Regions from separate parts of the Martinezella sp. CNPSo 3957 genome, predicted to be linked through region 2. Evidence: riboswitches for the same ligand, from Rfam matches in the RefSeq annotation. Region 2 holds a riboswitch; each other region holds the start of a gene.
The links. A riboswitch is a leader RNA that binds a small molecule or an ion and turns the genes downstream of it on or off. The one in region 2 is predicted to bind thiamine pyrophosphate.
Positions count from the first base shown of each region.

Region 1: another riboswitch for thiamine pyrophosphate. It lies ahead of thiC (phosphomethylpyrimidine synthase ThiC); the one in region 2 lies ahead of thiM (hydroxyethylthiazole kinase).
Region 3: another riboswitch for thiamine pyrophosphate. It lies ahead of thiB (thiamine ABC transporter substrate binding subunit); the one in region 2 lies ahead of thiM (hydroxyethylthiazole kinase).

Region 1 covers NZ_JBXSOU010000001.1:725,489-731,890, reverse strand. The annotation lists gene AC13QE_RS03400 (porin) at 1-806, opposite strand, end outside; TPP riboswitch at 1,410-1,541, shown strand; gene thiC (phosphomethylpyrimidine synthase ThiC) at 1,634-3,460, shown strand; gene thiO (glycine oxidase ThiO) at 3,462-4,439, shown strand; gene thiS (sulfur carrier protein ThiS) at 4,430-4,627, shown strand; gene AC13QE_RS03380 (thiazole synthase) at 4,630-5,403, shown strand; gene AC13QE_RS03375 (thiamine phosphate synthase) at 5,400-6,011, shown strand; gene AC13QE_RS03370 (hypothetical protein) at 6,173-6,402, shown strand, end outside.
Region 2 covers NZ_JBXSOU010000001.1:1,003,900-1,010,301, reverse strand. The annotation lists gene yghU (glutathione-dependent disulfide-bond oxidoreductase) at 1-232, opposite strand, end outside; gene AC13QE_RS04710 (DUF1127 domain-containing protein) at 794-940, opposite strand; TPP riboswitch at 1,175-1,271, shown strand; gene thiM (hydroxyethylthiazole kinase) at 1,322-2,125, shown strand; gene thiE (thiamine phosphate synthase) at 2,122-2,760, shown strand; gene thiD (bifunctional hydroxymethylpyrimidine kinase/phosphomethylpyrimidine kinase) at 2,757-3,578, shown strand; gene AC13QE_RS04690 (3-oxoacyl-ACP reductase) at 3,575-4,339, shown strand; gene AC13QE_RS04685 (undecaprenyl-diphosphate phosphatase) at 4,420-5,292, opposite strand; gene AC13QE_RS04680 (hypothetical protein) at 5,352-5,675, shown strand; gene AC13QE_RS04675 (transcriptional regulator NanR) at 5,810-6,402, opposite strand, start outside.
Region 3 covers NZ_JBXSOU010000006.1:163,175-169,576, forward strand. The annotation lists gene AC13QE_RS16530 (thiamine ABC transporter ATP-binding protein) at 1-628, opposite strand, end outside; gene thiP (thiamine/thiamine pyrophosphate ABC transporter permease ThiP) at 621-2,261, opposite strand; gene thiB (thiamine ABC transporter substrate binding subunit) at 2,269-3,297, opposite strand; TPP riboswitch at 3,458-3,574, opposite strand; gene AC13QE_RS16545 (MDR family MFS transporter) at 3,645-5,180, opposite strand; gene AC13QE_RS16550 (MarR family winged helix-turn-helix transcriptional regulator) at 5,345-5,872, shown strand; gene AC13QE_RS16555 (thiamine diphosphokinase) at 5,945-6,402, shown strand, end outside.

The sequences.
Region 1 (6,402 bases), 280 kb from region 2:
TACTTGTTCAGCTTGTCGCCGTCGGTGTTCCAGCCGCCCATCAAGAAGGCCGAGAAGGTACCGAAGTCAGCATCGACACGAGCCTTGATGGCGCCTTCTTCGACGATCGAGTCGTAACCGCCAACGACCTTGAAGCCCCATGCACCGGACTTGAAGCCAGCACCGGCAACGACGTCGGGAGCGTAGTGGTTGCCCTTGTCGTCAGACCACCAGCTGGAGCCATAGGAAGCGCCAGAACCGCTGGAGTTCGAGTCTTCGACCGAGATCACAGCCGTGAAGCCGTTGCCGGCGTCGTAGTTGTAGGTCAACTGGTTGAGTTCGTACGGACCGTCATAGATCACGTCGTCGTTGATGACGTCGCCGGCATAACCGATGTACGAGTTGTACTGCGAGTCAGCCTTACCGACGAGGAAACCGCCGAGGCTGATGTTTGCGAACAGCAGCTTCGTGGAGGTTGAGTTGCCGTCATTCCAATCCCAACGGATGACCGTGTTGGTCTTCAGCGGGCCGTATTCGGTGTCGGTTGCCGTGTCGACGCTCAGCTCCGCACGGGTGTGCCACAGCGTACCGTTATGGCTGTTCGGGTTGTAGGCATCGTACCACTCGCCTTCGGTACGGACGCGGCCGCCGATCTTGAGGCAGGTTTCAGTGCCTGGAATGAAGAAGTAGCCAGCGCCGTAGGCGTCGCAGATGCGAACGTATTCCAGCGGCTCGGGCTCAGCAGCGACGATCGCGTCAGCCGCATGGGCGCCAGAAACTGCTGCCAGTGCAGCAGCGGAGCCGATAAGGAGGCTCTTGATGTTCATTTTAAACTCCTGGTTGCAATATGCATTCCAATTTACCGCGAGTACAAAGCTGGAATACCACCCTGAGGATTACGTCGGCTTGAACGCAACCGGGCAGTCCGGCAGATACGCACCTGATGTCGGCTTGAGTCCCCTCTAACCTCCATAATTCACCCCGCGGCAAAGGTTTTGAAATGCCTCTACCGATCCGGCCGATTGCTCGTCCGTAAGACAGTTTATGTCCTATATTTTGTTTACAAACAGCCCGTATGTTTGTCAATTCTGTGAAACCTGCCCCGGCATTAGACTTGATTGCTGTTGCTTAAATGCAACTGGCGACTGGCTGGGCCTTTTACTGCCGGAATAGTCAGCGTCGCCAAGGTTCAAGAATTCGCCCCAAATCGAGACAGCCTTCCCCAATCGGGCTCGCGATCCAGAGTTTTCATGGGTACCATTTATGCGCGAACGGGCATGGATCAAGAGCAGCGTCATCGAAGATAATGATCGCGCCTATCGGAGGCTCGCCCCATATAGAATCCACGCGCCACACTGGTCAATCGATTGAGAAAACGCGACCAGTGTGGCGCGGGGTTGACAGAGAACAAGGGTAAGGCATAGCCTTTCCGTATTCACCAGGGGGGTCCCGGCAAGGGGCTGAGATACTGCTGGACAATGAGGCTTTGCCTCCTGTGGCGCAGTGACCCGTTGAACCTGATCCAGTTCATACTGGCGTAGGGACGGTGCGAGCGCTTGAAGGCTTCGGATTCCCGCGTGGATTCCATGCCGGCGTCTTTCCATCATTCCGGCTGATTGACTGGGTCTCCAACTGCAACTTGGAGCCTCAAACCATGAATATTGCCGCAAAGAACCTCACTCCGACCGTCACCACTGGGCCGCTGCCGGCATCCACGAAAATCTATGTTCCCGGAGAGATCCACCCGGACATCCGCGTGCCGATGCGCGAAATCAGCGTCCATCCGACCTCGGGCGAGCCGCCTGTCATTGTCTATGATTCTTCCGGCCCCTATACGATCGAGGGCGCAGATATCCGCATCGAGGAGGGTCTATCTCAGCTGCGCCGCGACTGGGTTCTCGGCCGCGGCGATGTCGAGGCTTATGAAGGCCGGCATGTGCGCCCTGAAGACAACGGTTTCGTCACCGGCGAACGGCTGACACCGGAGTTTCCGGCCAAGCGCCAGCCCCTGCGGGCAAAAGACGGCAAGGCGGTCACCCAACTCGCCTATGCGCGCGCCGGCATCATCACGCCGGAAATGGAATTCATCGCCATCCGCGAAAATCTCGGCCGCAAGGCGAAGGCAGAAGCCCTGATTCGCGATGGCGAAAGCTTCGGCGCCCATATTCCGGATCATGTCACCCCCGAATTCGTCCGCCAGGAAGTCGCCACCGGCCGGGCGATCATTCCGGCCAACATCAATCACTCCGAAAGCGAGCCGATGATCATCGGCCGGAATTTCCTGGTGAAGATCAACGCCAATATCGGCAATTCCGCCGTCACCTCCTCCATGGCGGAGGAAGTCGAGAAGATGGTCTGGGCCGCGCGCTGGGGCGCCGATACCGTCATGGACCTTTCGACCGGCCGCAACATCCACAACATCCGCGAATGGATCATCCGCAATTCGCCGCTGCCGATCGGCACTGTGCCGCTCTATCAGGCGCTGGAAAAGGTCGGCGGCATTGCCGAGGAACTGACCTGGGAAATCTATCGCGACACGCTGATCGAGCAGGCCGAACAGGGCGTCGATTATTTCACCATCCATGCCGGTGTGCGGCTGCATTACATCCCGCTTACCGTCAATCGCGTCACCGGCATCGTCTCGCGCGGCGGCTCGATCATGGCCAAGTGGTGTCTGCATCACCATCGCGAGAGCTTCCTTTACGAGCATTTCGAGGAAATCTGCGATATCTGCCGTGCCTATGACGTCTCCTTCTCGCTCGGCGACGGCCTGCGCCCCGGCTCGATAGCTGACGCCAACGACGCCGCGCAGTTCGCCGAACTGGAGACACTCGGCGAGTTGACGAAGATCGCCTGGGCTAAGGATTGCCAGGTGATGATCGAAGGCCCCGGCCATGTGCCGATGCACAAGATCAAGGAAAACATGGACAAGCAGCTTTCCGTCTGCGGCGAGGCGCCCTTTTACACGCTCGGGCCGCTGACGACGGATATCGCGCCCGGCTATGACCACATCACATCGGGCATCGGCGCTGCCATGATCGGCTGGTTCGGGACGGCGATGCTCTGCTACGTCACGCCGAAGGAGCACCTTGGTCTGCCCGATCGCAACGACGTCAAAACAGGCGTCATCACCTACAAGATCGCGGCGCATGCGGCGGATCTCGCCAAAGGTCATCCGGCCGCGCAGGTTCGTGACGATGCTCTGTCGCGCGCCCGGTTCGAATTCCGCTGGGAGGATCAGTTCAACCTGTCGCTCGACCCGGACACGGCTCGCAGCTTCCACGACGAAACCTTGCCGAAGGAAGCTCATAAGGTGGCCCATTTCTGCTCGATGTGCGGCCCGAAATTCTGCTCGATGCGGATTTCGCACGACATCCGCGCCGAAGCACAGAAGGAAGGGCTGGAAGCCATGGCGGCCAAGTATCGAGAGGGCGGAGACCTTTATATGCCGATCGAAACCCCTGCACAGCCGGCCGAGTAACATGCGCATCCTCGTTAAAGGGGCCGGCGTTGCCGGCCTCACTGTCGCTCACGAGCTGATCCGGCGCGGAGCGGAGGTCACGATCTCAGATCCAGGCCGGAATTTTCATCGCGCCGCCTCCTGGCTTGCCGGCGGCATGCTGGCGCCATGGTGCGAGCGGGAAAGCGCCGATGAGGCTGTACTGACGCTCGGCCGTGATTCCGCCGATCGATGGGACGCGATTCTGCCGGGCAAGATCGTCCGCAATGGAACGCTCGTCGTTGCGCCCAACCGCGATCAAAACGAGCTGAAGCGATTCGCCAGCCGCACGACGGATTACCGCTGGGTAGACGAAGACGAAATCGCCATCCTTGAGCCTTCGCTTGCCGGCCGATTCCGCCAGGGCCTGTTCTTTCGGCGGGAAGCGCATCTCGATCCCCGCGAGGTCCTGCAATCGTTGAAGGACGATCTATCTGCAAAAGGCGTCACCTTTATCGACGTGCTCGTGGATGATGGTGGCTTCTCTGAAATCGTCGACTGTACCGGGGCCGCTCCTATCGGCCAAATCCGAGACTTGCGTGGGGTTCGCGGCGAAATGCTCTATCTGCAGAGCGATGAAATCGCGCTTTCGCGGCCCGTCCGCCTGCTGCATCCACGTTTTCCGGTCTATATCGTGCCGCGCGGCGAAGGCCTGTTCATGGTCGGCGCGACGATGATCGAGACCGACTTCAAAGGGCCGATCACCGCCCGTTCGCTGATGGAACTCTTGAACGCAGCCTATTCGCTGCACCCGGCCTTTGCCGAAGCTGCCGTGGTCGAAACCGGCGCCGGCATCCGCCCTGCCTTTCCCGACAACCTTCCGCGCGTGACGCGGCAGGGCAAAGCCATCCTTGTCAACGGTCTCTATCGCCATGGCTTCCTGCTCGCACCCGCCATGGCCGAGAAAGCCGCCGATCTCGTCTTTTCTGGACACGACGAAAGGAGCCGCCAATGCGCCTGATCATCAATGGCGAAGCGCAGATTGTCGAAGCAACGACGCTTTCGCAACTTCTCACGGCTCTCGAATATGAGGGCGAGTGGCTGGCAACCGCCGTCAACGGCGAACTCGTCCATAGCGAGGAACGCGGCGACCATATCCTAACCGACGATGACAGGATCGAGATCCTGACGCCAATGCAGGGAGGCTGACCATGCTTGAACTCTACGGAACCCAAATTACATCGCGCCTTCTTCTCGGCACGGCGCGCTACCCCTCCCCAGCCGTACTGGCGGAAGCCGTCAAACGTTCGCAAACCGGGATCGTGACCGTATCCCTGCGCCGGGAAACGGCAGGCGGGCGTAATGGCGGCGCATTCTTCGAGATGATTCGCGAACTCGGCGTTCGCGTCCTTCCCAATACAGCAGGCTGCCACGGCGTATCCGAAGCGGTTCTGACCGCGAAAATGGCGCGCGAGGTCTTTCAGACCAACTGGATCAAGCTCGAGGTGATCGGCAATCACGATACGCTGCAGCCCGACGTCTTCGCGCTGGTGGAGGCGGCGAGAATCCTCACCGATGACGGCTTCGAGGTCTTTCCCTACACGACGGACGATCTCATCGTCGCCGAGCGGCTGCTGGAAGCCGGATGCAAGATGCTGATGCCCTGGTGCGCGCCGATTGGAACGGCGGCCGGACCGCTCAATCTCTCCGCTCTGCGATCGATGCGGGCACATTTTCCTGAGGTTCCGCTGATCGTGGATGCCGGCATCGGCAGACCTTCGCATGCAGCAACCGTCATGGAGCTCGGCTTCGATGCCGTGCTACTCAACACGGCGGTTGCCGGGGCCGGCGATCCGGTCGCGATGGCGGAAGCCTTCGCCAAGGCCATCGATGCCGGCAGGCAGGCATACGGCGCCGGCATGCTGGAGCCGCGCGATATGGCGGTGCCATCGACACCAGTGATCGGAAAGGCGGTGTTCGCATGACGCTCGATCCCTTCTACCTCATCGTCGATAGCGCCGCCTGGATCAGGCGGTTGGTGCCGCTCGGCGTCAAGCTGGTACAGTTGCGCATCAAGGATCGCTCAACGCCTGAGATCCGCGCCGAAATTCGCGAAGCGAAGGCAATTTGCGCCGCGCATGAGTGCCAAATGATCGTCAACGACTATTGGCAGCTGGCAATCGAGGAGGGTTGCGATTTCATCCATCTCGGCCAGGAGGATCTTGCTTCTGCCGATCTCTCCGCCATACGGGATGCCGGATTGAAGTTGGGGCTTTCGACACATGACGAGGCGGAGCTGGAGACGGCACTTGCTGCCGAACCCGATTATATAGCGCTGGGGCCGATCTATCCGACCGTCCTCAAGGTTATGCCCTGGGCACCCCAAGGCCTCGATCGGATCGGCGCGTGGAAGGCGCGCATCGGCAATCGGCCTCTCGTTGCGATCGGCGGCCTGACAGTCGAACGCCTTGCGGGTGTATTCGAGCATGGCGCCGATATCGCCGCGGTCGTAACGGATATCACCCGCAATCTTGACCCCGAATCGCGAACGCTCGAATGGGTGGCGGCGACCCGGCAGATGCCTCCAAATTGACAAGATAGCCCCTCAGGAGCCCATGCAAGGGGCTATTTTCAGCCGCTATTGCCCGATGAACGGGCCATTCATTGAATATTCAGCTGAACATAATCATGCTGAAGGCGTTAATTAGATGACTCGCGTATTCGCTGAGCACAAAGACTGCTTTGGAGGTAGTCATGATAAAGAAGACGGTTCTTACGGTTTTGCTGGCCGCTACGGTCGTAGGCGGCGCATTGGCGCCCGTCAGCAGCGCACAGGCACAGTATTACGACGGCCATCGCGGTGATTGGCGCGGCCATGACGATTGGCGTCGTCATCACCACCATGGCAATGGAGGCGCGATCGCCGGCGGCGTTGCTGCCGGTCTTCTCGGCGGCCTGCTTGTTGGCGGCGCTCTTGGCAACAG
Region 2 (6,402 bases):
CATCATATTCCGCGCCACTATGACCAAGAGCCAGCAGCTCTTCGAGCATTATGGTGACTTTCACGCCGTTAGGCGTTCCAAGCGAATAGAGCTGAAGGGGATGGCGCCCAACAGGCAGTTCCTTCTCGTGAGTCGGGCCGGCAATCGGGCGATTGATATTGGCGAACTGGCCGCCATTGGCCTTGTTCCAGGTCCAGATTTTCGGCGGCGTATATTCGGCAGAACCGGTCATGGGCATCCTCCTTTTTCGGGAATCGAATTTGGGCGATCTTCGATGTAGCGCGCTACATAGATCGCACATAGGGGTCGCTCTTCATTTTTGCGAGAGGAGAATGCGCACTCTTTAACGCGGAAGCGCTCGTGCCGCCTGGGTTAGGCGCGGACTCTTCGACCGCGTTAGGCCATTGGCAAATGTCTGGAGGTTCATGAAACGAAAAAGCCTGCCGCGGGAGGAGGAGCGGCAGGCTTTTTACAAGAACCGAACAGCGGATGGGAGGAGGAGTTCCGCTATTCCTGCAGCCGTCCCTGGGAGGAGGATAAGGACGTCTGCCAAGCGAAGGGATGCGGGAGGAGATGCATCGCTTCGATGAAGACGAATATACCAGTCTCTTGCTCAGTTCATAGGCATTTCTTTGCAAGGCAGTTATGCGCCATGCGAAAACCGGGTAGCTGGGTCGATCGCAACCTTCAGGCGGCGCGGCTAAGAATGAGCGGGATGCCCATAAAGCAAAAGCGCCTGCTCGGGGGAACAGGCGCTGGCATAATGCAGCTTTATGAGGAGCCGCTGCGGCCGTTAGCGAGCGATCGCTGCGCGGGCAACGTTGCGGATTTCGCCGCGATCGATACCCAGGTCGTGCAGTTCGCGCGTGGACATACGGCCCAGTTCGGCGACCGTCTGACGATACTTGCGCCAGTTGTTGAAAGAGCGTGCTACGTTCATGATGATCCCCTTTCCTTGGGCTTTCGAAGCTGAGCTGCCGTGCTTGGCGCTCCCGTCGCTTCGATGAGAGATATATAGTCGAAACCCTCGGCTTTTTGCAGAGCTAAGGCATCACTGCACCTATGCATATATTGCATATGTCGCCGCAAAAGCAGGCGGTCGTCATCCTGTCGATCACGCCTGCCTTTGCGATTTGCTGATGACAGCGCCTCCTTTGTCTGCGAAAAGAAGAGAGATGAGAGACAGGGGCGTCCGCCATCCGGCGGGCTGAGAAGCACCCTTCGAACCTGAACCAGATCATGCTGGCGGAGGGAGTCGCTCGGGACCTCGCGAAGCTGAAGCACGTCGTCCCTACGCGTCTCGCCGCCCGAAAGGGGCGATATGCAAGACCAAATCACACCGGGTAATCTACTTCGCACCATGCGGGAAAGCCCTCCCCTGGTGCAATGCATCACCAATTTCGTCGCCATGAATATCGCGGCCAATGTGATGCTCGCCGCCGGCGCATCGCCGGCAATGGTCCATGCCGAAGAGGAGGCCGGCGAATTTGCCGCTATCTCCGGCGCGCTGACGATCAATATCGGCACGCTCTCGTCCGGCTGGCTTGCGGGCATGCTGAAAGCCGCACAGTCGGCAAACGAAGCGGGCAAGCCCTGGGTCCTCGATCCCGTCGCTCATTATGCGACCGCATTCCGTCGCGATGCCATCGCGCGCTTGCTGGAACTAAAGCCGGCAATCATTCGCGGCAACGCATCCGAGATCATCGCGCTTGCCGGCGGCACGAGCCGCGGCCAAGGCGTCGATAGCCGCGATGCCGTTGAGCAGGCGGAAGATTCCGCCCGTCAACTCGCGGAAAAGCACAGCTGCGTAGTGGCAGTCACAGGCGTTACGGATTTCGTCACCGATGGAGGGAAAGCGCGGCGCATTGCTGGAGGATCGCCGCTCATGCCGCAGGTGACGGCACTCGGCTGCTCCCTTACTTGCCTTGTCGGTGCGTTTGCGGCGGCAGCTCCAGATGATCCTTTCGATGCGACCATAGCGGCGCTTGCCGTCTTTGCCGTTGCCGGTGAACAGGCGGGAGCAATTGCAGATGGCCCAGGCTCCTTCTCCTGGCGCTTCCTCGATGCCCTCGCTGGCCTAACCCCTGAAACGCTGGATCGCGACGCAAGGATATCGGCAGCATGAAGCAAGACTTCGATCTATCGCTCTATCTCGTCCTCGATCCGCTGCTATGCCGTGATCTCGGCATGGTGGAGACGACGCGGGCGGCGGTGGCCGGTGGCGCTACCATCATCCAGCTTCGCGACAAGGAGGCTTCGACCGCCGCCATGATCGAGACCGGCCGCGCCCTCAAGCAAATCCTGCACGGAACGAATGTCCGGCTGATCGTCAACGACAATGTCGAGGCCGCCATCGCCATCGGCGCCGATGGCCTTCACATCGGCCAGGAAGATATGAATGCCGCCGACGCTCGCCGCGTGATCGGCCCGGACATGATCCTCGGCCTCTCGGTGGAGACGGAGGCCCTCGCCTCCGCCATCGATGCCCGGATTGTCGACTATGTCGGTGTCGGCCCGGTCTTCGCCACACCCACCAAGCCCGACCACAAGCAGCCGATCGGCTTCGACGGCCTTGCCCGCATTGTCAGGCTCTGCCCGGTTCCGTCAGTCGCGATCGGCGGCCTCAAGGCAGAGCATGCCGCAAACGTTTACTCGGCCGGGGCCGATGGTCTCGCGGTCGTCTCGGCCATATGCGGCCAACCGGACCCGCAAGCAGCGACAACCATCATCGCGAAAGCCATCAAGGAGGCTCGCCAATGATCCGTAATGTCTTATCCATCGCTGGCTCCGATCCCTCCGGCGGCGCTGGCATTCAGGCCGACCTGAAGGCTTTCTCCGCTCGCGGCGTTTATGGAATGGCGGCTCTGACTGCTTTGACGGCGCAGAACACGCAGGGCGTCTCCGGCGTCCATCCCGTGCCCCCGCATTTCGTGGCAGACCAGATCAATGCGATCTTTGCCGACGTCCGTGTGGATGCAGTCAAAATAGGCATGATCGCCAATGCCGCCATCGCCAATGCCGTCGCAGACATTCTGGCGCGACATCGCGATATACCCGTCGTTCTCGACCCGGTCATGATCGCCAAGGGTGGTGCCGCCCTGCTCGCTGCCGATGCCGTTGACGTGCTGACCACACGATTGTTGCCGCTTGCGACCGTCATTACCCCGAACCTGCCCGAAGCGGCTGCGCTGTTGCATGACGCGGAGGCGAAAAGCCGCGAAGACATGGCGCGCCAGGCGCGTGCGCTGGCAGCGCTCGGGCCTTCGGCTGTCCTCGTCAAGGGTGGTCACCTCGAGGAAGATGAAAGCCCGGATGTGCTCGCAAGCGGCGATCGTGTGACCTGGTTCGAAGCTGAACGGCTGCCGACCAAGAATACGCATGGAACGGGCTGCACGCTCTCCAGCGCCATCGCGGCCGAGATCGCCAAAGGCCTGCCGCTTGCCGAAGCCATTGCATCCGCCAAAGCCTATCTCGCTGCCGCGGTTGCCGCCGCAGGCCAGCTTTCCGTCGGAAGCGGCCATGGGCCTGTGCAGCATTTCCATGCGCTCTGGCCAAACGGACGAGGAGCAGAGAAATGAGCCTGTCACTCAAAGATCAGATTGTCATCGTTTCCGGTGCAGGACGCGGTCTCGGTGCTGCCATAGCGACGGCCTTCGCCCGGGAAGGTGCGAAAGTGGCGGTCAACTATCGCGCTAGCCGCGAGAGCGCAGAGGCGCTCGCAGCAGAGCTCGGCGATCATGCCAAGGCCTTTCAAGCCGATATTCGCGATCTCGAAGCCACCAAGCGGCTTGTCTTCGAGGTGACCGAGCATTTCGGAGCGCCCACGACCATCGTCCACAATGCGCTGGCTGATTTCAGCTTCAACGGTGACGCGCGTTCCAAGCTGGATGCCTTGAGCTGGGCGGAGATGGCCAAGCAGTTGGAAACCGCGCTGCAAGGCGCATTGAACCTGATACAAGCGGCGCGGCCGGCGATGGCGCAGGCAGGCTTTGGCCGGATCGTGACGATCGGCACCAATCTTTTCCAGAACCCTGTGGTGCCCTATCACGATTATACCGCCGCCAAGGCGGCATTGCTATCGCTGACCCGCACGGCTGCCGCCGAACTCGGCCCGCTGGGGATCACCGTCAACATGGTCTCCAGCGGTCTTCTGCGCACGACGGATGCTAGCAGCGCCACGCCGGAAGCCGTTTTCGACATCATTGCCGCGAACACGCCGCTGCGTCGCGTCACTACGCCCGAGGAGGCCGCCGACGCGGTTCTTCTCTTCGCAAGCCCCTGGGCACGGGCTGTTACAGGACAGAACCTGATCGTCGATGGCGGTCTAGTCTTCGGATAGTAGCTCCGCAACGAAAATGGCGCTGCCTTAGAGAGCAGCGCCATGTTTTGAGCTTCGCAGCACGCTAAAAGTCAGCTTGCTCAGGCCCAGCCCATGGTCAGCACGCCAAAGAGAATGACGGCGCCGAGCACGATACGGTAGATGACGAAAGGCCAGGTCGAGAAGCGCTCCAGGAAGCGCATCAGCCCCCAGATGGTGACGAAGGACGCTATGCTGCCGACGATCAGGCCAACGAGCAGAACCGACCAGGCCTCCATCGGAATATGCGCCTTATGGAGCTCATAAAGCTCCTTCAAGCCGGCAAGAGCGATGGCCGGCAAGCCGAGCAGGAAGGAGAACCGGGCCGCCTCCTCTCTTTTCAAACCGAGGAACAGTGCACCGGTCAGGGTCGAACCCGAGCGCGAGACACCGGGGATAAGAGCACCGACCTGCGTGATGCCGACAAAAAGGGCATCCATCAGCGTCATCTGTCCGATATCCTTCCTATGGCGACTGTAAAGCTCGGCGACGGCCAAGAGCAAGCCCATGACCACGCAGGCGATACCGATTACCCAGAGGCTGCGGAAAGACGTGCCGCAAGCGTTCAGGGATGATGACAGCAGCAGGCCGGCGATCACGATCGGTACGGTGGCAATCACGATGGCGATGGCAAGCCGGATGGAAGGAGAGCTCCAATCCCTTTGCCTGATCGCATCGAGCGATCCAAAGGTGACGTAGCGGACGTCGCTCCAGAAATAGGAAACGATCGCTGCAAGTGCTGCGAGCTGCATCGTCGCCGAGAAGGCAGAACCAGGGTCCTGCCAGCCCAGCAAGGCCGGCACCACGCGCATATGGGCAGTGGACGAGACCGGCAGTAGCTCGGTCAATCCCTGCACGATGCCCAGAATTGCGATCTTGGCATAGCCCAGGGCAACAAAGCCCGTATCCACGCCTTGCGTACAAACATCAGCCACGTTTTGATATCCTCAGTTGTTCAGGGGGCTTAGCACCGGAGTGGTGCGACGAACTAGCTGTGAAACTGGTTCCCAAATTGAACTTGGCAATACCTGGCGAAGGTGTCGCCAATTTCACATCGGGACAAGCTGAGGATATAGCCGCGCAGGCTGAACTCTATCTGAAATTGCCGGCTCAAATTTCGGAGTTTGGCGTATTTCTAGCCTTCATCCTCCGGCAACGCCTGCATGTAGCGAATCATGGTGTAGAAGCCGGCGAGGAGGACCAACGCGCCTGCCGCATGATGCAGATTGTGCAGCATCGTATGGTGATGCCTGAGCAGAAGGCAGCTCAGATTATAAAGGGTTATGGCCACCGCCGTCATGAGAGCGGCCAGGAATAGCGCCATGTTTCGCTGAAAGAAATCAATCATCACGCACACCTCATTTGAGTGCCAACAGATTCCATAAGGATTGGGGAGGAATTACGACAAAGGCACTGAGCCGCGGCGCCGTGGCGGGCGAACACCGATGGGGCTCATTTCGTATAGAGCGCGCGCGATCTTTCCAGATGCTTGAGCATGGCCTGCTCGGCGCCATCTGCATCATTTTCAGCCAGGCGCGCGAGGATTTCCTCATGTTCGACAAGCGTGAACTTTTCCTTGCCAGTCCAGATCAGCATGTCGGTATGATAGGCTTTCAGCCATGCGAGCATCGCTTCGCTGACGGCAGCAAAGATCGGATTGCCGGAAATCTGGGCGATGCGCGTATGGAACTGCATGTCCGCAGAAATGAAGTCCTCGGCATGTCCGAGTGAGCTGCGCTGCCGGTCGATGATCTCACTGAGATCGGCAACATCTTTCTTGCTCGCGCGCTGTGCGGCCTCGCGTGCCATGCCGCGCTCGAAGAAGATGCGGGCGCTCTTCAACTGTTCAAGGGAATCAGGTGATTGCGACAACATGATCTTTGCGGTCAGGTCGACCTGCCGAAAGATCGACTTCGCAGTGAGCTGAAGCACCTTGGCACGCTCACCATGGGAAATGTTGACCAGCCCCATATTGGCAAGGGCCTGCATGGCCTCCCGGATCGCCGGACGTCCGACACCGAAGCGTTCCATGAGGACACGCTCTG
Region 3 (6,402 bases), on a different contig from region 2:
CGTGGTCGGCAAGGCGCCGCACTTCGGCCGGGTCATGCGAGACGATCAGCACCGTATTGCCGGTTTCGCGATGCAGAGTTTTCAGAAGTTCGACCATGCCGGAGCGCAGGCCGGGATCGAGCGCGGCGAAAGGCTCGTCCAGCAACAGGATTGGCTTGTCGCGCACCAGAGCCCGAGCGAAAGCGGCGCGCTGGCGCTCGCCGCCGGAAAGCGTTCCCGGCTTGCGCTTTTCAAAACCGGCTAGTCCGACCCGCGCCAAGGCCTCCGAGACCTTTTGCCGATCCTCCTTCGAAAGCCTCAATGACGGGCTGATGCCAAGGCCGACATTGGTGAAGAGATCGAGATGAGCGAAGAGGTTGTTGTCCTGGAAAACGAGAGACACCGGCCGTTCGGCGGGATGCTGGCCGCTCACGTCCTGTCCTGCGAGCAGGATGCGGCCGCGGTCAGGTTGTTCGAAGCCTGCCAGCAAATTGAGGAAGGTCGATTTGCCCGATCCCGAGGGTCCGGCAATGGCGATGATCTTGCCCTGCGGCAATGCGCAATCGAAGCGGAAGTCATGCGTGCCGAGGCGCAGTTCGACCCCTTCCATGCTGATGCCTTCTGCCGTCATGGTGCTGCCGTCAGTCATTTCGCCTGCTTTCGTCATCCGGCGCGCCCTGGCCCGCGGTTCCGGCTATGGTCAGGAGAAGGCATACCATGCCGAGGATCAAGGCATATCCGTCGGCGTCGTTGGTGCGGTAGCTGCCGAGCTTGCTGTAGACCAGCCAGGGCAGGGTCATCAGACTGTCGGAGCCGAAGAGCGCGACTGCGCCGAGATCGCCGAGCGACAGGGCCATGGCGAAGGAGAGCGCCGTGAAGAGCGGTTTGCGCAGACCCGGCCAATCGACCATGCGCAGGCGCGCAATGCCGTGAAGGCCGAGGCTTGCCGCCAGCCGCCCGGTGCGGCTGACATGGACCGTATAGGCCGGCTCGATGACGCGCATGACGAAGGGCAGCGCCATCAGCGCATTGATGACAATGATGAGGACGGCGGCAAAGCGGCTGGGATCGCCAAATGGCCTGAGTGCCAGGAACCAGCCGGTTGCCAGCACGATCGGTGGCACCAGTAGGATGAGGGAGGAGCTTGCGCCTAATGCGAGCGCGAGGCTGCGTGGACCGAGGGACTTTCGGCGATCGGCCGATATCACCGAGCGGGCGCGAATGATCGCGAAGGATGCCAGCACGGCCAGAAGGCCCGCAGCAAGCGCGATTGCAAGACTTGTGACTGCCGCCTGCAGGAAGATCGGCTGGGAGACGAGCTTGAAAAGATTGGCCGCGAGGCCGGTCACGACGACCGAGGCGAGCGGCATGCCCAGAAAGAGCGTCGCGGCCGCCAGTAGCGCAGCATCGATGCATCGCGCAGCCATGCCCTGTCCATCGATGCGGCGCAGCGCTCGCCCGCCGGTGAGGCCATGATCGTCGGGAGCGCGAAACAGCGTCATGGCGCCAAGCACAAGGAGGGTGACGACGATCTGCAGCAGCGACAGCATTACGGCGCGGCCAGGATCGAAATCGAAGCGGAGCGCCTGGTAGATCGCCACTTCCAGCGTCGTTGCGGCCGGACCGCCGCCGAGGATCAGGACAAGCGTGAAGCTGGTGGCGCAGAGCATGAAGATCAGGCCGGCGATGCCGGGAATGAGGCCGCGCAGGATAGGCCATTCGATGAAGCGGAAGACCGAGATGGGCCGCATGCCGAGTCCGCCGGCCACGAGCCAATATTCCGCTGGCACACGCTCCAGTCCGGCCAGCATAAGCCGGCAGGCGAGCGGCATGTTGAAGAAGACATGCGCAAGCAGGATACCGGCCAGGCCATAGATGCTGACGGGCTGCGACAGGCCGAGTGCTGATAGCGCCTGATTGATGAGGCCCTGCCGGCCCCATATGCCGAGCAGGCCGAGTGCACCGATCAGCACCGGCAGGCCCATCGGCACGGCCATCAGCCGGATCAGCCACAGCCGGCCGGGAAAGCGCGGCTGGCGCGCCAATGCGCGGGCGACCGGAATGGCGAGCACAATGGAGAGCAGTGTCGAAAGCACCGCCTGCAGCAGTGTGAAGCGCAGGATGCGCAGCAGATATGGGTCTGTGAGCGAGGTGTCGCCGCCGGATTCGATGCCGGCGGAGAGGAGAACAAGAACGGCGATCCCGACGAAGAGCGCAATGCTGCCGAGGCTGAACGCCCCGCCGGAAATAGCGCGCCTTCGCTCGGGTGCCGTGAGTATGATCAAGGCATCAGTTGCCGCTGGTGGCGGTCAGCCATTCGTCGATCCAGGCTTTACGGTTCTTGTCGACGTCGGCAGGGCTCATCAGGAAGGTCTTCGACGGCACGACGAGCTTGCTGAAGGCATCCGGCAGCGGCTCGGAAGTGGCGGCGGCCGGCATCATCCAGTTGCTTGTCGGAATGATGTCCTGGAAGCCGGTGGAGATCATGAATTTCAGGAAATCGCGGGCAAGTTCCTTGTTCGGCGAGGACTTTAGGAGGCCGGCGACCTCGATCTGAATGTAATGCCCTTCCGAGAAGGCGGCGGCCCGATAGCGATCGGTCTTGTCTTCGATCATGTGATAGGCCGGCGACGTCGTGTAGGAGAGCACCATCGGCGCTTCGCCCTTGGTGAAGAGATCATAGGCTTCCGACCAGCCGGGGGTGACCGTCAGGATGCGGCCTTTGAGCTTCGCCCAGGCATCGGCGGATTTGTCGCCATAGATCGACTTTACCCAGAGCAGCAGGCCGAGACCCGGCGTCGAGGTGCGCGGATCCTCGATGACGATCTTCTGCGCGGGATCGCCCTCGACGAGATCCTTCATGCTCTTGGGCGGGTTCTTGACCGTCTGGCTGTCATAGATCACGGCGAAATGGCCGTAGTCGTAGGGCACGAAGACGTCGTCCTTGAAACCGCCGGGAACCTTGAGGGCCGAGGTGTCGACGCCGCTTGCGTCGAAGAGGCCGGTATCCTTGGCTTCGTCGATAAGATTGGTGTCGAGGCCGAGAACGACATCGGCCTTGGTGCCCGTTCCTTCCAGCTTAAGCCGGGAGAGAAGTGCAACGCCATCGGTGACGGCGACGTAATTGACCGTGCAGCCGCAGGTCTTTTCGAAGGCGGCCTTGACCTTGGCGCCAGGACCCCAGTCGGCGGTGAAGCTCTCATAGGTGTAGATGGTCAGGGTCTTGTCGGCTGCAGCGGCAGGCTGCGCGGCAAAAAGGGTCGTTCCGGCGGCAAGGGCCAGGCCGGCGAAGAATGACAATAGCGAACGGTTGTGCATGGTCGCGCCTCCTCCTAGAGCCGGATGATTCCAGGTCTACCGACCTAAAATCTGAATCCGCTCTAAAATCAAATAATTAGGGCATGATGTCGTCCGAAAACCGTTTCCGTTTTTCGGCATCATGCTCTGGGTTTCGTCTGAAGGGGAAAGGGCGCTATGATTTCGTCACGCGTCTAATCCCTCCGCCGGTGTTAGCCGGATCAGGTTCCGCGGGTTGGCCGGTGAAAGCCTCTCAGCCAAATGTCCTGAAGGACATAAGGCACCCCGTTAGAGCGTCGGCAGATTTAGCCTTGTGACGGAGGGATGACAAGGGAAATGATTCCCTTGTCGATTGCAGCATGAAGGATTTACTCGGCAGCCTCCGCGACCGCCGGGCTTTCGAATTTCTTCGCGGCACCCGGGAGCTGCACATTCTTCAGCGTCAGCGAGGTCAGGAGACCAAGCATGCAGATGCCGGCTGCCGTCATGAACAACGGACTGAAGGCGCTCGCATAGGCGTTGGCGACGGCCTCGCGGGTTATCTCGGGCAAGGCGGCCATCATCTTCGGCGTCAGCTCCTCGATGTTTGGTACGCCGGATATGGAGACGCCGACATTGCCGAGTTTGGCGGCGATGATGGCGCCGTAGATGGAGATGGCAATGGAGGCACCGCCCATGCGCGACAGCGTGACGGCGCCGGTCGCAGCGCCGACGTCGCGGGCAGCCGCTGCATTCTGTACGCCGATAACGGGCACCTGCTGGGCAAGGCCGATGCCGATGCCGTGCAGCAGCATCAGGCCGCCAATGAGGACGATGGGCGTGCCGGCATGGACGAAGGCGAGCGAAGCGAATGCGATGGTGCTGCAGGTGGCGCTGGCGACGGCAAAGGGCTTGTAACGGCCTTTGGCCGCGATCAGCCGGCCGGCGGAGAGCGAGCCGCAGACGATGCCGCCGGTCAGGAGAATGAACAGCAGCCCGGCCATGGAGGGAGAAAGGCCTGTCGTCGTCTGCAGGAAGAGCGCGAAGTAATTGACCATGCCGATGGCGACGGCGCCGCTGGTGATCGAGAGGATCAGCAGAAGGCCGAATGTCGGATTGCGGAACAGCGTCATCGGCACAATCGGCTCGGGTGCGCGGCGCTCGATGAAGACCCAGGCAATGGCGCAGATTACCCCGAAGGCAATAATACCGAGGCATTGCGGCGATAGCAGCGACCCGAAGAGTTCGCTTCCGTCGGCAGCAAGCACAATGCTTGTCGTCGTCAGGGCAAGGACGATGGCGCCGGCATAATCGATCTTCGGACGGCGGGCAGGCTTGCGGTAGGGCAGCATGAAGGCGAGGCCGGCAAGCACGATGAAGCCGATCGGCACGTTGACGAGGAAGATCGAACGCCAGCCGAAAAGATCGCTCATCGTGCCGCCGAGAACGGGGCCGATGGCACCCGACGCCATCAGCACGAGGCTCGAATAGCTCTGGTAGCGCGCACGCTCGCGCGGCTCGAAGAGATCGGCGTTGACAGCAAAGATCGAGACCATGATGCCGCCACCGCCGAAGCCTTGAAGGACGCGGGCGGCGATCAGCGTATCCATCGAGACGGCCAAGCCACAGACGGCAGAGCCGACCGTGAAGATCGCGATCGCCGTCATCATCACATATTTGCGGCCGAAGAGATCGCCGAGCTTGCCGTAGACGGGCATGACGGCGGACAGCGAGAGAAGATAGGCTGAGCCGATCCAGCCGAAGCGATCGAGATGCCCGAACTCGCCGACGATCGTCGGCAGTGCCGTTGAGACGATCTGGTTGTCGAGCGTTGCCATGAACATGGCAGTCATCAGAAAGAGGAAAAGAATAAGCCGCCGTTTGTGATCCGCCACGAGCGGTGTGAAGCTTGTCTGCATGTCCATGGAGCAAGAACCCGAACTGGGCCGGAACGCTGCGCTATCGAACGAATGCGCGGGACGCCCGGTCTTCATGAGTGAATATATGTGCTATTAGCATATAATTGTCAATGGCAGGTGAATGCCATTTGCATGTTTTGTTTCGTCCCGACCTCTGCTATGCTTTAGGGATGACATCTGCGCCGAATACAAAAGATATCGAAGTTCCGACGCTGGCCGAAGACGAGAAGTTTCTGCGCATCGGTCAGGCGATGATGCGCATGCGCTTGCTGACCGGCCGCCGCATGATCGGCAGGCTCGCCATTCAACACGTGGCCCCGGGGCTTGAGCTTTCGCATCTCGATGTGCTCGATGTCGTGCGGCGGGCGGAAGATACGGGAGAAGTGACCGTTGGCACGATTGCCGAGCTCTTGCGCATCGATCCATCGCGCGCGAGCCGCATCACTGCCGACATGGTGGCGCGCGGTGTGTTGCGCCGTAAGGCATCGCAGGCGGATGCGCGGCGTATCGTCGTGGTGCTGACCGCACTCGGGCAGCGCTTGCTATCGGAAATCCAGGTGCAGAAATACGCCGTTATCGGAAGCATCTTTGCCGATTGGTCGCCCGAAGACATCGAGAGCTTTTCGTTTCTGTTCGATCGTTATGTCAGCGGCTATGAACGTGTCGTCCAGGCCGCCATGAAGGAAACGACCGAATGATCGGCTCGGCGGCACCGTTCCGGTAACGGCGCTCTTCCCTAGAGATATGACTTTGCGCTATGGGCTTGCCTCATGAGCCAGTCCACTACCTTCACCATCCTGCTCGGCGGCGAGCTTCGCCTGACGGAGCGATTGCGCGCTGCGGTTTCCGGCAGCCGCTTCATGGCGGCCGACGGCGGCATGCGCCATGCCCTCGCGATTGGGGTGGAACCGGAGCTGTGGGTCGGCGATTTTGATTCCACGCCTGCCGATCTGCAGGGGGCCTTTCCGAATGTGCCCAGGCAGCCCTATCCGGCGGCGAAGGCTGCAACCGACGGTGAGATCGCCGTCTCGGAAGCGATCGATCGCGGCGCCACGAGGCTGATCCTGGCGGGTGCCATGGGCGGCGAACGCTCCGACCATGCGATCCAGCACCTGCTTTATGGTATCCAGCTCGCCGAAAAAGGCTTCGACGTGCTGCTGACGTCGGGTGACGAGGAGGCGGTGCCGCTTCCGCCAGGCGAACTCACGCTGGCGCTACCATCGGGCTC